DNA from 3 places in the Streptomyces cyslabdanicus genome. Region 1 is predicted to be linked to each of the others. Evidence: riboswitches for the same ligand, from Rfam matches in the RefSeq annotation. Region 1 holds a riboswitch; each other region holds the start of a gene.
What was found. A riboswitch is a leader RNA that binds a small molecule or an ion and turns the genes downstream of it on or off. The one in region 1 is predicted to bind cyclic di-AMP.
Positions count from the first base shown of each region.

Region 2: another riboswitch for cyclic di-AMP. It lies ahead of ACTYVM_RS06465 (M23 family metallopeptidase); the one in region 1 lies ahead of ACTYVM_RS20125 (transglycosylase family protein).
Region 3: another riboswitch for cyclic di-AMP. It lies ahead of ACTYVM_RS02185 (C40 family peptidase); the one in region 1 lies ahead of ACTYVM_RS20125 (transglycosylase family protein).

Region 1 covers NZ_JBQRUW010000034.1:8,785-13,797, forward strand. The annotation lists gene ACTYVM_RS20115 (cytochrome P450 family protein) at 1-882, shown strand, start outside; gene ACTYVM_RS20120 (transglycosylase family protein) at 1,105-2,148, shown strand; cyclic di-AMP (ydaO/yuaA leader) riboswitch at 2,331-2,498, shown strand; gene ACTYVM_RS20125 (transglycosylase family protein) at 2,502-3,221, shown strand; gene eno (phosphopyruvate hydratase) at 3,469-4,764, shown strand; gene ACTYVM_RS20135 (FtsB family cell division protein) at 4,936-5,013, shown strand, end outside.
Region 2 covers NZ_JBQRUW010000008.1:107,830-112,842, reverse strand. The annotation lists gene ACTYVM_RS06475 (PrsW family intramembrane metalloprotease) at 1-129, shown strand, start outside; gene ACTYVM_RS06470 (aldo/keto reductase) at 161-1,105, opposite strand; gene ACTYVM_RS06465 (M23 family metallopeptidase) at 1,243-2,298, opposite strand; cyclic di-AMP (ydaO/yuaA leader) riboswitch at 2,310-2,467, opposite strand; tRNA gene ACTYVM_RS06460 (tRNA-Met) at 2,717-2,790, opposite strand; gene ACTYVM_RS06455 (dihydrofolate reductase family protein) at 2,891-4,021, opposite strand; gene ACTYVM_RS06450 (APC family permease) at 4,165-5,013, opposite strand, start outside.
Region 3 covers NZ_JBQRUW010000002.1:357,710-362,722, reverse strand. The annotation lists gene ACTYVM_RS02190 (class II glutamine amidotransferase) at 1-586, opposite strand, end outside; gene ACTYVM_RS02185 (C40 family peptidase) at 754-1,968, opposite strand; cyclic di-AMP (ydaO/yuaA leader) riboswitch at 1,977-2,157, opposite strand; gene ACTYVM_RS02180 (bifunctional [glutamine synthetase] adenylyltransferase/[glutamine synthetase]-adenylyl-L-tyrosine phosphorylase) at 2,448-5,013, shown strand, end outside.

The DNA.
Region 1 (5,013 bases):
GCCGACGGACTCATCGACGGGTTCGCCGGGCGTGGCACCGCCGACCTCATCCACGAGTTCGCCTTCCCCCTCCCCATCTACGCCATCTGCGACCTGCTGGGCGTCCCCCGCGAGGACCAGGACGACTTCCGGGACTGGGCGGCCATGATGATCCGACACGGCAAGGGCCCGCGCGGCGGGGTCGCCCGCTCGGTGAAGATGATGCGCGGCTATCTCGCGGACCTCATCCACCGCAAGCGCGAGGCGCTCCCGGCCGAGCCCGCCCTCGGCGAGGACCTCATCTCCGCTCTCATCCGCGCTTCCGACCACGGCGAGCACCTCACCGAGAACGAGGCCGCCGCCATGGCCTTCATCCTCCTGTTCGCCGGTTTCGAGACCACCGTCAACCTCATCGGCAACGGCACCTACGCCCTGCTCACCCATCCCGAGCAGCGGGACCTGCTCCAGCGGTCCCTCGCCGAGGGGGACGACGACCTGCTGGAGACGGGCGTGGAGGAACTCCTGCGCTACGACGGACCGGTGGAACTGGCCACCTGGCGCTACGCCACCGGGCCGCTCACCATCGGCGGGCAGGACATCGCCCCCGGCGATCCGGTCCTCGTCGTCCTCGCCGCCGCCGACCGGGACCCGGAGAGGTTCGCCGGACCCGACGTCCTGGATCTCGCGCGGCGTGACAATCAGCACGTCGGCTACGGACACGGCATCCACTACTGCCTCGGCGCACCGCTCGCCCGTCTGGAGGGCCAGACCGCGCTGGCCACCCTCCTCACCCGGCTCCCCGACCTTCAACTGGACACAGATCCAGCCGACTTGCGCTGGCGCGGTGGGCTCATCATGCGCGGACTGCGGACGCTGCCAGTGCGGTTCACCCCCGGTCGGTAAGTCGGAGGGAAGTCGGACAAGGCCGGAAAAGGCGCCTGCCGCCGCACCGCGCCTACCCACTGACGGCCACGAAGATGACACCCGCTCAACTGTGTGATCTTCACGTGATCTGTGCGGCATGAACTTGTGACAAGCGATCGTCAGCCGCTACTTTCACCCATCGGCGTGGCACCGAGCCCCGGTCGCCGCGCCGGTCAACGCTGTCGCACGAAAGGTCTCCGTATGCTCTCCGGGAACGGCCGTCACCGTCGGCCCCGTCAGGCTCCGGCCCTCCTCGTCGCCGCCGGAGTGACCGGATCCGCCATCGCCATCCCGCTGATCGGCGCCGGCGCCGCCAGCGCGGCCGACGGCGGCGCGTGGAACAAGGTGGCCAAGTGCGAAAGTGGCGGCGCCTGGAGCGCCAACACCGGCAACGGCTTCTACGGCGGCCTGCAACTGACGCAGGACGACTGGGAGAAGTACGGCGGCCTCGACTACGCTCCGAGTGCCGACCAGGCCAGCCGGTCCCAGCAGATAGCCGTGGCGGAGAAGCTGCTCGCCGACAAGGGCCCCGGTGTCTGGCCGACGTGCGGGCTGCTCTCCGGGCTCAGCAAGAAGTCCGGGGCGGCGAAGGTCGACACCGGCGTGGGTGATTCGTCTGGATCTTCCGACTCCTCCCGAAACTCCATCACGGACGACCTCGGTCTGACCGACTCGTCGCAGGCGTCGACCGGATCGACCGATTCCGTCGACTCGTCCGGCTCGCACGGCTCCTCGGACACCGATCCCGCATCGGTCGACCCCTCCGGCTCGCCGACCGCCTCCCCCGGCGCGTCCTCCCCTTCGCCGACTTCGCCCGCCAAGAAGGGCAAGCCGGGCAAGTCCGACACGTCCCCCGATGTCACGGCAAGCGGGTCCCAGTCGCCTGACGCCTCGCCCTCGTTCGCGCCGGAGACGGGCGAAACGGACAAGTCGTGGCAGGCCGGCGGCACTTCGGCCCTCGTCGACACGGGAGCGCTCGGTTCCGGACGGCATCGCGGCGGCAGTGCCGTCGAGGACTCGGCCGGCGGGCATGCCGTGGCGTCCTCCGGTCGCCACGCCGTCCGCGCCGACAGCTCCTACATCGTCCGCTCCGGCGACTCGCTCGAGTCCATCGCCGACTCCCTCGGCCTCCAGGGCGGATGGGACGCGCTGTATGCCGCGAACAAGAGGGCGATCGGCTCCGACCCGAACCACATCACTGCCGGTCAGACCCTGATTGTCCCTGCCGAAACGCCCCAAAACTAGCGGGAGTTCACGTCACACTTCGCACCGAATGTCCCATTCGACGAAAGTGTGGGATGAGTCTCAGAAGCCCTGATCGTCTTTGGAATTCGGCGGAGCGCATGCCTACGGTCGTGACCGCTCGTCACCGCGAGCCCCGGCTGCCGCAACGCCGAATCCTGCCAGCGGCCGCACGGGAACAGTCGTCGCGTCAAGCGCCGTGGGCAGGAGCGGGGGACCCAAGGTAAGTGCCGCGCCGGGCAGTTGACCGGAGCGGCTAGGGGTGGAGCCGTGCCTCACGCGAGAGGCACGGCCGGGCAACTCATCCGGCCCGAACCCGACAGCTCACCTCGCAGGCGTCGGTGAGGGGATCCTCCATGCTGTTCTCCAGCAAGGGCAAGCACCGCCATACGTCCAGGGCCACCCGTGTCATCGTGCTCGCCGGTGTCGCCGGCGCCGCCGTCGCCGCCCCGCTGATGGCGGTCGGCGAGGCCTCCGCCGCCACCGCCTCCGAGTGGGACGCGGTCGCCCAGTGCGAGTCCGGTGGCAACTGGTCCATCAACACCGGCAACGGCTTCTACGGCGGCCTCCAGTTCACCAACTCCACCTGGGCCGCGTACGGCGGTTCCGCCTACGCGTCGCGCGCCGACCTGGCCTCCAAGTCGCAGCAGATAGCCGTCGCCGAGAAGGTCCTCGCGGGCCAGGGCAAGGGTGCCTGGCCGGTCTGCGGCAAGGGCCTGTCCGGCGCCGCCTACACCGGCAGCGCCCCCGCGGCCCCGTCCTCCTCGTCGGCCTCGTCGTCCTCCTCGTCGTCGAACGGCGGCTCCACCGGGAGCGCCGGCGACCGCTCGACCGAGCAGCAGGCCGCCAACCGCTCCGCGACGCGTCCGGCCCCGACCAAGACCGTCACCACGCCCACCGGCAAGAAGGTCGAGAAGGGCGACGGCGAGTACAAGGTGGTCTCCGGCGACACCCTCAGCTCCATCGCCGCGACCCACCAGGTCCAGGGCGGTTGGCAGAAGCTGTTCGAGCTGAACAAGGACATCGTCGACAACGCCGACCTCATCTACCCGGGCCAGCAGCTCCACCTCAAGTAAGGGCCCGTTCCGCCCCCATGGGCTCCCCGCCCCGGCGTGTTCCCCCCTACGCGCCGGGGCGGGGTTTTTCGCCTCCCGGCCGGCGGGTCGTTCCCGAACCTTCCCCTCCCCTTTGTTCCGAGCGGGAACAATGGGTACCGTCACCCTGTCCAGGAGGCGGTCGGTCGGCCGGTCGCCGCCCCGGGACGGTTAGGCTCTAGTCGCAAGGCTCACGCCCCGCACTTCCAGCGTCACATCCCAGAAGGAGATGCTCGTGCCGTCCATCGACGTCGTCGTAGCCCGGGAAATCCTGGACTCCCGAGGCAACCCCACGGTCGAGGTCGAGGTCGGCCTCGACGATGGCAGCACCGGTCGTGCCGCCGTCCCCTCCGGCGCCTCCACCGGTGCCTTCGAGGCCATCGAGCTCCGTGACGGCGACCCCAATCGCTACCAGGGCAAGGGCGTCGAGAAGGCCGTCCTGGCCGTCATCGAGCAGATCGGCCCCGAGCTGGTCGGCTACGACGCCACCGAGCAGCGCCTGATCGACCAGGCCATGTTCGACCTGGACGCCACCGACAACAAGGGCTCGCTGGGCGCCAACGCCATCCTCGGCGTCTCCCTCGCCGTCGCCCACGCCGCCTCCGAGGCTTCGGACCTGCCGCTCTTCCGCTACCTGGGCGGTCCGAACGCGCACCTGCTGCCGGTGCCGATGATGAACATCCTGAACGGCGGCTCGCACGCCGACTCCAACGTGGACATCCAGGAGTTCATGATCGCCCCGATCGGCGCGGAGTCCTTCTCCGAGGCCCTGCGGTGGGGCACCGAGGTCTACCACACCCTGAAGAAGGTCCTGAAGAGCAAGGGCCTGTCCACCGGTCTCGGCGACGAGGGCGGCTTCGCCCCGAACCTCGGCTCCAACCGCGAGGCCCTCGACCTCATCCTCGAGGCGGTCAAGGAGGCCGGCTACGCCCCCGGCGAGCAGATCGCCCTCGCGCTCGACGTCGCCGCCTCCGAGTTCTACAAGGACGGCAAGTACCTCTTCGAGGGCAAGGAGCGCTCCGCCGCCGAGATGACGGAGTACTACGAGGAGCTCGTCGCGGCCTACCCGCTCGTCTCCATCGAGGACCCGCTGTTCGAGGACGACTGGGCCGGCTGGAAGGTCATCACGGACAAGCTCGGCGACAAGGTCCAGCTCGTCGGCGACGACCTCTTCGTCACCAACCCCGAGCGCCTCGCCCGCGGTATCGAGGAGGGCGCCGCCAACGCGCTGCTCGTGAAGGTGAACCAGATCGGTTCGCTCACCGAGACCCTGGACGCCGTCGAGCTGGCCCAGCGCAACGGCTTCAAGTGCATGATGTCCCACCGCTCCGGCGAGACCGAGGACGTCACGATCGCCGACCTGGCCGTCGCCACCAACTGCGGCCAGATCAAGACCGGCGCCCCGGCCCGCTCCGAGCGCGTCGCCAAGTACAACCAGCTGCTGCGCATCGAGGAGATCCTCGACGACGCCGCGGTGTACGCCGGCCGTTCGGCCTTCCCCAGGTTCCGCTCCGCGGACCAGTAGGCACAGCCGCTCCGCGGACCAGTAGGCACAGCAAGGGCTGAGCTGTTCCGGCGGCTGAGCCGCAAAGGGTAAGGCTTCGCCAGTCGCACGTACGTCCCCGTACCCGGTCCCGTACCGTGTCCGGGGACGTACGCACGTCTGTGCACGGGCACGAACGGGAGGCGCGGGACGATGGCGGTCAAGGACCGGGACCGGTTCTCCACCACGACCAGGCTCAGGCTGCTCGGTGAGCAGACCGCGGCCCGTGTC
Region 2 (5,013 bases), on a different contig from region 1:
TACGGCGTGTACGGGGTGCACCCGCGACCGCTGGGGCACGGGTCGTACGGGCCGTACGGACCGGCGACGCCGTACCCCGCGCAGCTGACGCCGTCCCCCGTGTACAACCCGTACCGGACACAGCCTTAGCGCCGGCTGTTCCGTCCCGGGGGACGGGGAGCTACGCCGACGCCCGCGTCAGCTTTCCGAGCTCCTCGTCCGTGAGCCGCAGCTCGGCGACCCCGAGCAGTGCCGGGAGCTGTTCCACCGTCCGCGCCGAGGCGATCGGGGCGGCCACCGTCGGCTGTGCGGCGAGCCAGGCCAGGGCCACCGTGGCGACCTCGGCGTCATGGGCCCGTGCGACCTCGTCCAAGGCCGCGAGGACGTTGCGGCCCCGCTCGGTCTCGAGGTGCTTGGCCGCGCCCTGCGCCCGCGCGCTGTCCACCGTCGTACCGGGCCGGTACTTGCCGGTCAGGAAGCCGGAGGCGAGCGCGAAGTACGGGACGGCGGCCAGGCCGGACCGCTCGGCGACGTTCTGGAGCGCGCCTTCGTAAGTGTCGCGCGAGACCAGGTTGTAGTGCGGCTGGAGCGCCACGTACCGGGCCAGACCCTCGCGCTCGGAGAGGTCCAGGGACTCCTGGAGGCGCTCGGCGGAGATGTTGGAGGCGGCGATGTGCCGCACCTTGCCCGCCCTGACCAGCTCGTCGAGCGCGCCGATGATCTCCTCGACGGGGACGTCCGGCCGGTCGAAGTGCGTGTAGTACAGGTCGATGTGGTCCGTGCCCAGGCGCCGGAGGGAGGCGTCGGCCGCGGCCTTGATGTTGGCGGCGCTCAGCCCCTGGTAGTCGGGGTGCTGGCTGACCTTGGTGGCGATGACGACGTCGGAGCGGTTGCCGCGCTCCTTGATCCACCTGCCGATGATCGTCTCGGACTCGCCGCCGTGGTTGCCCTCGATCCACGCGGAGTAGGAGTCGGCGGTGTCGACGAAGTTGCCTCCGGCGGCCGTGTAGGCGTCGAGGACGGCGAAGGACTGCTCCTGGTCGGCGGTCCAGCCGAAGACGTTGCCGCCGAGGGCGAGCGGGAAGACCTCGAGATCGGACGAACCCAGTTTGCGTAGAGAAGTCATGTTCAACATCAACAACCGCGCCGGAGCGGCCCATTCCTCGCCGGGCCGCGTCCGGCCGCAAAAGTTGCGCAAACCGGCCTCACGGGCTCGTCAGGGGTGAGACCGGTCCGCGTACGTCACGGGGCGGGGCGTGTGCGTCAGGGGGTGAGGCCCTTGTCGCGCAGCCACCCTGCGGGGTCGATGCCGGTGGCGTCGCCGCCCGGGTGGACCTCCAGGTGCAGATGGGGCCCGGTGACGTTGCCGGTGGCGCCCACGCGGCCGATCACGTCGCCCGTGTTGACCTGCTGGCCGACGCTGACGTTGATCGACGACTGGTGGCAGTACCAGAGCTCGGTGCCGTCGTCGAGGGTGAGGATCGTGCGGTAGCCGTAGGCGCCGGCCCAGCCGGCCTCGGTGATGGTGCCGGTGTGGATCGCCTTGAGCAGGGTGCCCGTGGGCGCGGCGAAGTCGAGGCCGGTGTGGTAGCCGGAGGACCACATGGAGCCGGCCTGACCGAAGGTGGAGGTGATCGTGTACGAGGAGGTGGGCAGCGTGTACTGCTTGGCCAGCTCGGCCAGCCGCGCCTCCTCGGCCTTCCGCTTGGCTTCCTCGGCCTTCTGCTTGGCCTCCTCCTCCGCCTTCTGCTTCGCGGCGGTGGCCTTGGCCTCGGCCTCCTCGACCGCCTTCGAGGCGGCCTGGGCGGCCTCCTTGGCGGCGGCGGCCTCGGCGTCCGCCTGAGCCTTGGCCTCGATCTGCACCTGCTGCTGCTCGGCCTGCGCCATGATCCGGTTGCGCAGCACCTCGCCGGCGTCCGCGGTCCCGCCCTCGGCCTCGGCGGTGGTCACGCCAACGCTGCTGAGCGCGGTCGACGAGCCCTCGGGGGCGTCGGAGGAGTGGTCGAACAGGGAGCCCACGGAGGGCAGATCGGGCAGCGAGATGGACACCGGCGGCTTGGCGCTGTTGGCGCTGGCCATGCCGCCCGCGCCGACGGCGGCGATGACACCGACGCCGAGAACGGTGGAGCTGCGGGCGAGTCCGCCGCCGCGCTGCTTGGCGACGCGGTGCCGGCCGCGCACGGGACGGACGGAATCCGCGGTGGGGTTCCACTCCTCCCAGGGGCCCTCGTCGGCGCGGCGGCTGTCGTAGCCGAAGGTCTCTCCGTACTGCCGGCTCGGCGTGAACGGGGCTTCCGGAGCAGGCGGGTTGGACGCCACGAAGGCGTACTCCTTTCCTTCCGTCTCGCCTACCGGGTTAGCTGACGGGTTCGGAGCGGGAAGGTCTCCTACGCGCGTAAACAAGCCATGCGGAACACGGCAGTTACGCCCGATTCACCCCAAGTTGGTGGTTCCCCGGTTCCCTTGCGGGATTCGGCGTGCGCGCACGGAGCCGCCTCTTGTGACGGCTGGGACGACCGTGCTGCGTTATCGAACGTTAATAGACCCGGGGCCTGTATTCCAAGCCGTTCGGCTTGATCGCTCCACCTCGCGGCCCGACCTTATGGTCCATGGGCGCCGAAAACCGGACGAGTTGACTCCACATACGGGAGAGTCCGCGCCTTTGCCGGAGAACCCGCACGTCCGCCAAACACTCAGGGCCGGAATCCATTGATCGGATTCCGGCCCTGAGTTTCAGTAGCGGGGACAGGATTTGAACCTGCGACCTCTGGGTTATGAGCCCAGCGAGCTACCGAGCTGCTCCACCCCGCGTCGTTGTGTCACCAGTATATGCCATCCGCGGGGCTGCTCGCACCCAGCTCACTTCCACGCCGTCCGGCACCCGGTTCCCGGCCGTGCGACGAGGCTCCGCTCAGCCGAGCAGGTGCCGGTTCGGTTCCCTGGCGCGTTCCTCGAACTCCGGCACCACCACGACGTCCGCGCCCTCGGCCACCAGCACCCCGGTCCCATCGGCACCCTCGACGAACGTGTCCGGCTCCCGCCACGCCGTCACCACCCGTCGCACCCCGGCGTCCAGAATCAGCCGGGCGCACGGACGCGGCCGGGAGGCGCGGCGGGCGCACGGCTCCAGGCTGCTGTACACCGTGGCCTCCGGCAGTCGCGGATCCGCCGGGTCGACCTTGGCCAGGGCCGCCTCCTCGGCATGCACGACCGGGTCGCCCCCCTCCCGCGAGTACCCGCGGGCGAGTTCGGTCCCGTCGGCGGCGACCACCACGGCGCCCACGCTGAACGCGGTCCTGGACGGCGGGCAGTGGGCCGCCAGTTCGCAGGCGATCCGGAGCCAGTGCCGGTCGGCCGGGGCGGCGCGGCCGGCGAGGCCGGGGGCGGTGGGTTCGTAGCGCACGAGGACGACGTCCTCGATGGTCCGCGTCTCCACCAGCCGCAGCCGCCCACCCTGGTAGCCCCCGGGCCCGAACAGCCGGGGCGCGCCGGGGTCCCCCACGAACAGGGGGGCGAGCACGAGCTGCACCTCGTCCGCGAGCCGCTGCTGGAGCAGCTGTGTGTGGATCGTCCCGCCGCCCTCGACCATGAGCCGGCGCACCCCGCGTACGTCGTGCAGGTGCTCGAGCAGCCGGGGCCAGCCGAGTTCGGCGCCCAGCGGCACGACGTCGGCGGCCAGGCCCGCGCGCCGCAGCCGCAGCGCGCCCTCGTCGGTCGTGTAGAGGACCTTCTCGCCGCCGGTGTGCCAGAAGGGCGCCCGGGGGTCCAGCTCGCCGGAGGCGCTGACCGCGACCTTCAGCGGATACTCCGGCTTCCCGGCGGCGCGGCGGGCGGCCCGCCGTTCGGGCGAGTTCACCAGCAGCCGCGGGTTGTCCGCCCGCAGGGTGCCGGCGCCGATCAGGATCGCGTCGGCCGACGCCCGTACCTCGTCGACCCGGTCGAAGTCGGCGGGGCTGGAGAGCAGCAGGCGCTCGGGGCCGGTGTCGTCCAGGTAGCCGTCGAGCGAGACGGCGGCGGACAGCAGGACGTACGGGTGGGGCATCGACGCCCTCTCTCTCGACGGCGGACTCGCTCCCAGTCTGACCGACCCCGCCGATCGGGGGCGGGGCACCACCGTGGCGGAGCCGCGCACACGACGCGGGCGGCCGCGCACCGGTCGGTGCGGGGCAGCGGTCTCGGCGACGATCAGTGCTCGAGGTGGACGCGGAACCGCAGCCGGCAGATGACGGCGTCGGTATGGCGGCGCACGGCGCGGTCCAGGACGACGCCGCGCTGGTTCTGCAGAAGCCGCTGCCAGGGCCTGGGCAGATGCATCTCCGGGATGAGGACCACCATCCGGTCCTGCCGCTCCTGGGCGGACAGCGCGCGCAGATGGTCGACGACGGGCCGGGTCAGGGACCGGGTGCGGCTGTGCAGCACGGTGAGGGGGACACCGGGCCGCCAGGCGTTCCAGGCGGCGTGAACCTCGTCGGCGGAAGGGGCGTCGCGGTCCTCGGGATGCACGACGGTGACGGCCCGGACGTCGTCGCCCAGTGACAGTGCGACGCTGATGGCCTCGCTGGTGAGCAGGTTGACGGCGCCGACGGGAACGACGACGACCGTGTGGCGCGGCTCGGGCCGTGCGGGGACCTCGCCGAGATGCAGGGCCGCGCCGATACGCCGGTACGTGCGGTGCACCGACTCGAACACGGTCACCAGGACGGCGACCGCGGCGAAGACCAGCCAGCCGCCCTCGTGGAACTTCGCGACCAGTTCGATGACCAGGGCCGCGAGCGTCAGCAGTGCCCCGAGGCCGTTGACGGCCGCCCGCCGCCACCATCCGGGACCGTGGTCCAGGTGCCAGTGCCGGACCATGCCGGCCTGGGAGAGGGTGAAGCCGATGAACACGCCGATGGCGAAGACCGGCACCAGCTTCTGGGTGTCGCCCTCGGCCACGACCAGCAGGACCAGGGCGGCGGCGGCGAGCACGACGACGCCGTAGCGGTAGACCTGCCGGTCGGCGCGCAGCCCGAAGACGTGCGGCACATGGTTGTC
Region 3 (5,013 bases), on a different contig from region 1:
TCCGGTCGCCGTCGGAGACCGCGACCGTCATCTGGAGCGGGTGCCGCACGCCCTGCTCGCGGCCCGTCCGCTCGACGAACCCCGCCATGCGTGCCACCGCGCCCGGCGGATCGTCGTCGAGGCCGAAGGTGAGGGCCAGGAAGAACATCACCTCGGAGTCCGTCGATCCCTCGATGCGGGAGAAGAGCCCCGGGTCGACGGCCAGGCAGAGTTCCCTCCTGAGCCTGTCGAACTCGTTGATCGCGCCGTTGTGCATCCACATCCACCGGCCGTGGCGGAAGGGATGGCAGTTGGTCTGCTGCACCGCCGTGCCGGTCGAGGCCCGGATGTGGGCGAAGAACAGCGGTGACCGGACGTGCTGCGCTATCTCCCGCAGGTTGCGGTTGTTCCATGCCGGGCCGGTGTCCCGCACGACCGCCGGGCTGTCGGCCTCCGGCGTGTACCAGCCGATGCCGAACCCGTCGCCGTTGGTCGTCTCCATGCCCATCCGCGAGTGCAGGCTCTGGTCGATCAGCGAGTGGTCCGGCTGGTACAGGACGTCATCGAGCAGTACGGGTGTCCCCGCATAGGCAAGCCAACGGCACATGGACGACGCACCTCCACTGTCCGCCCGCGCGGCCTCCCGCCTCCGGCAGGTACAAGAACCAGCGTGCGCCGCGGCCCCACCCGCCGCATGCCGACAGCGAAGGGCCGGCGCCTTCGGGTGCGGGCCCTTCCCTGTCCGGTGCCAGCACCAGGCGTCCGGCACGCGCGTCACGCGGGGCGGACGACGCTGTGGATCGGCATGTAGTAGATCGACTCCTCGCGGACGTTCGCGCCCGAGTGCGGCGCGTGGATCATCATGCCGTCGCCGATGTAGATCCCGACGTGGCTGATGTCGTCGTAGAAGAAGACCAGGTCGCCGGGCTGGGCTTCGGAGACGGGGACGGTCGTGCCGACCCCCACCTGGTCCCAGGTGGTGCGCGGCAGTGATATCCCGGCGGACTTCCAGGCGGCCTGCGTGAGCCCGGAGCAGTCGTACGAGTCGGGGCCGGAGGCGCCCCACACGTACGGCTTGCCCATCTGGGCCCTTGCGAAGTCGATGACCTTGGCGGCCTTGGCGGCATAGCCGGTGCTCGATCCGGCGCTCGTGCTCGTGCCCGTACCCGTGCTCGATCCGGCGCTCGTGTCCGCGCCCGTTCCGCTGCTCGCCTGCGCGTCGGAGCTCTTCGCCGCCTCCTCCTGTTGGCGCTTCTTCGCCGCCGCCGCCTCCTCCGCCGCCTGCCGGCGGGCCAGCTCCGCGGCCTTCTGCCGGGCGACCTCCTGCTTCTTCTTCTCGATCGCCGCCAGCCGCGCCTTCTCCTCGGCGGTCAGCGTCGACAGCAGCCGGCGTGCCTCGGTGAGCTTCTGCTGGACGTCCTGCTTGCTGGTCCTCAGCTCGTTCTGCGAGGTGGTCAGCGACTCCAGGATCCCCGCCGCCTCGGTGCGCTTCTTCGCCGTCGCGAGCTGCGCGGTCTGGTAGTCGTCCACGGCCTTCTTCTGCCGCTCGGTGAGCTGGCTCATCAGATGGTCCTGGGCGAAGTACTGCTGGGGGTCCTTCGCGAGCAGCAGCGTCGCGGTGCCGGAGATTCCGCCCGTGCGGTACTGGGCGGCGGCGAACGAGCCGAGTTCGTTCCGCGCCTCGTTCAGTTTCTCGGCACGCTTCGCCACGTCGTCGAGGAGGCCGTTCACGCGCTGGCGCTGCGTGGCGGTCCTCTCCTTCGACGCGTTGTACTTCTCGGTGGCCACTTCGGCCTGGTGGAAGAGGTCGTCGACCCTCTTCTGCACCTCTTCGAGGCTGGGTCTGCCGGGCTGCGCGGGCGCGGCGTTCGCCGTCTGGGACAGCAGGGCCACGGAGGTGAGGGCCGCGGTCGTCAGACCGAGGGCCGGGGACGTGCGCAGTCCGGCGATGCGGGTCGCCGTGGGCCGGGCTTTGCGGTGCGACGCCAAGGGTGGCGACTCCTTCCACGGACCGCCTACCGGGTTGGCTGTCGGGTTCGGGCGGGTGGTCGGAAGGGCTGCCCTACCGTCCCGTGCACGCTGTGGGGGACGCGTGTACGGGACCGATTCACCCCAGGGATGAGTTGGGTCCCCGGCTCCGGCTGCCGTGAAGCGCACCGGACTCGGCGCGGGCCACCCGTCCCGGCGTTGTTCGCCGGCGGGGGTACGGGGTGCCCGCCGGGCACGCTAGCCAACGCGTGTGACTGCTGTGAAGGTTGGTGCGTGATATGTCCGCTACGTTTTCGTGACTTTCACGGTACGTGTGCGGGTGGCTGCACTCCGGTGGCCGCCGGCGTCGGCCCGGAGAAGCACCTGCCGGTGCCGTCCGGTTTCGACCGGCGGGGGAAGGCGGGTCCGCCGTCAGGGCCCCGGGCCGGGAGTGCGGATAGGCTCTGGCCAGGACGGGCTTGATCCGACGGGAGGCCGGGATGACGGCGCCGGGACGCAGGAGCAGTACCTTCACGCGGCTGCTGCGGCACGGCTTCATCCATGCCTCGGACGCCGAGCGGCTGCTGGAGGGCCCGGACCTCGCCCCGCTCCGGGACGACCCGGTGCTGCTGGAGGCGCTGGGCGCCACCGCCGACCCGGACCTCGCGCTGGGCGGTCTGGTCCGGTTGCTGGAGGCGCAGCCGGAGTCCAAGGCCCGCCGCGAGCTGCTCGACACGCTGATAGCGGCCAAGCCGCTGCGCGACCGGCTGCTCGGCGTGCTCGGCGCCTCCGCCGCGCTCGGCGACCACCTCGCCCGGCACGCCGGCGACTGGCGGGCGCTGGTCACCTACGAGCCGCGCGACCTGCACCCGGGCGTGGCGGAGTTCGAGCAGGGGCTCGCCGAGGCCGGCGACCCGGTCGCGCTGCGCGTCGCCTACCGGCGCTGCCTGCTGTCCATCGCGGCCCGCGACGTGTGCGGCACCACCGATGTCGCCGAGACCGCCGCCGAACTCGCCGACCTCGCCACCGCCACCCTGCGCGCCGCGCTCCGGCTCGCGCGGGCCGCCGCGCCCGAGGACGACGCGCTGTGCCGGCTCGCGGTGATCGCGATGGGCAAGTGCGGCGGCCACGAACTCAACTACGTCTCCGACGTCGACGTGATCTTCGTCGGGGAGGCCGCGGACGGGGCCGACGAGGTCAAGGCCCTGCGCGCCGCGACCGCGCTCGCCTCGCACATGATGCGGATCTGCTCCGAGACGACCGTGGAGGGCTCGATCTGGCCGGTCGACGCCAACCTGCGGCCCGAGGGCCGCAACGGGCCGCTGGTGCGCACCCTCAGCAGCCACGTCGCCTACTACCAGCGGTGGGCCAAGACCTGGGAGTTCCAGGCGCTGCTCAAGGCCCGCCCGGTGGCCGGCGACCTGGAGCTGGGCGGCCAGTACATCGCCGCACTCGACCCGCTGGTCTGGCAGGCCGCCGAGCGCGAGAACTTCGTCGCCGACGTGCAGAAGATGCGCCGCCGCGTCGTCGAGACCATCCCCGTGGCCGAGGTCGAGCGTGAGCTGAAGCTCGGTCCCGGCGGTCTGCGCGACGTCGAATTCGCCGTGCAGCTGCTTCAGTTGGTGCACGGGCGCACCGACCGCTCGCTGCGCAGCGGCTCCACCCTGGACGCGTTGCAGGCGCTGGCCGCCGGCGGGTACGTCGGCCGCGTGGACGCCGTGCAACTCGACGACGCCTACCGGTTCCTGCGCTCCCTGGAGCACCGCATCCAGCTGTTCCGGCTGCGGCGCACCCACCTCGTCCCCGAGGACGAGGCCGATCTGCGCCGGCTCGGACGGTCGCTCGGCCTGCGCAGCGACCCGATCACCGAGCTCACCCGCGAGTGGAAACGACACACCAGTGTCGTGCGCCGGCTGCACGAGAAGCTGTTCTACCGGCCGCTGCTCGACGCCGTCGCCCAACTCGCTCCCGGCGAGGCCAGGTTGCGGCCGGAGGCCGCGCGGGAGCGGCTGGTCGCGCTCGGGTACGCCGATCCGGCCGCGGCCCTGCGCCACCTGGAGGCGCTGGCTTCCGGCGTCACCAGGAAGGCGGCCATCCAGCGGACCCTGCTGCCCGTGCTGCTGGGGTGGTTCGCGGACTCCGCCGACCCGGACGCCGGGCTGCTGAACTTCCGCAAGGTGTCGGACGCGCTCGGCAAGACCCCCTGGTACCTGCGGCTGCTGCGCGACGAGGGGGCCGCCGCCGAGAACCTCGCCCGGGTGCTGTCGGCCGGGCGGCTGGCCCCCGACCTGCTGATGCGGGCACCGGAGGCGGTGGCCCTGCTGGGGAACGGCGACGCGGGCGGCCTCGAACCGCGCGGGCGCGCCCAGCTGGAGCAGGAGGTCCTCGCCGCCGTCCGCCGTGCGGAGACCGCCGAGCAGGGCGTCACGGCGGCGCGCGGCGTACGGCGGCGGGAGCTGTTCCGTACCGCCGCCGCCGACATCGTCGGCACCTACGGCACCGAGGCCCAGCCCGCCGAGGCGGACCAGGGCGCGCTCGTGGACCGGGTGGGCGGCGCGGTGTCCGACCTGACGGCGGCGACGCTGGCCGGCACCCTGCGGGCGGTCGTGCGCAAGGAGTGGGGGGACACCCTGCCGACCCGGTTCGCGATCATCGGCATGGGACGGTTCGGCGGGCACGAGCTGGGCTACGGCTCGGACGCGGACGTGCTGTTCGTGCACGAGCCGTGGGAGGGCGCCGACGAGCGGGAGGCCGCCGAGGCCGCGTCCCGGGTGGTCGCCGAGCTGCGGCGGCTGCTCCAGATCCCGAGCGCGGATCCGCCGCTGCTGGTCGACGCGGATCTGCGCCCCGAGGGGAAGTCCGGCCCGCTGGTGCGGACGCTCAGGTCGTACGAGGCGTACTACCGGCGTTGGTCGCTGGTGTGGGAGTCGCAGGCGCTGCTGCGGGCCGAACCGGTGGCCGGGGACGAGGACCTGGGGCGGCGGTTCGTCGAGCTGGTCGACCCGCTGCGTTATCCGCGCGGCGGGCTGCGCGAGGAGGCGGTGCGGGAGATCCGGCGGCTGAAGG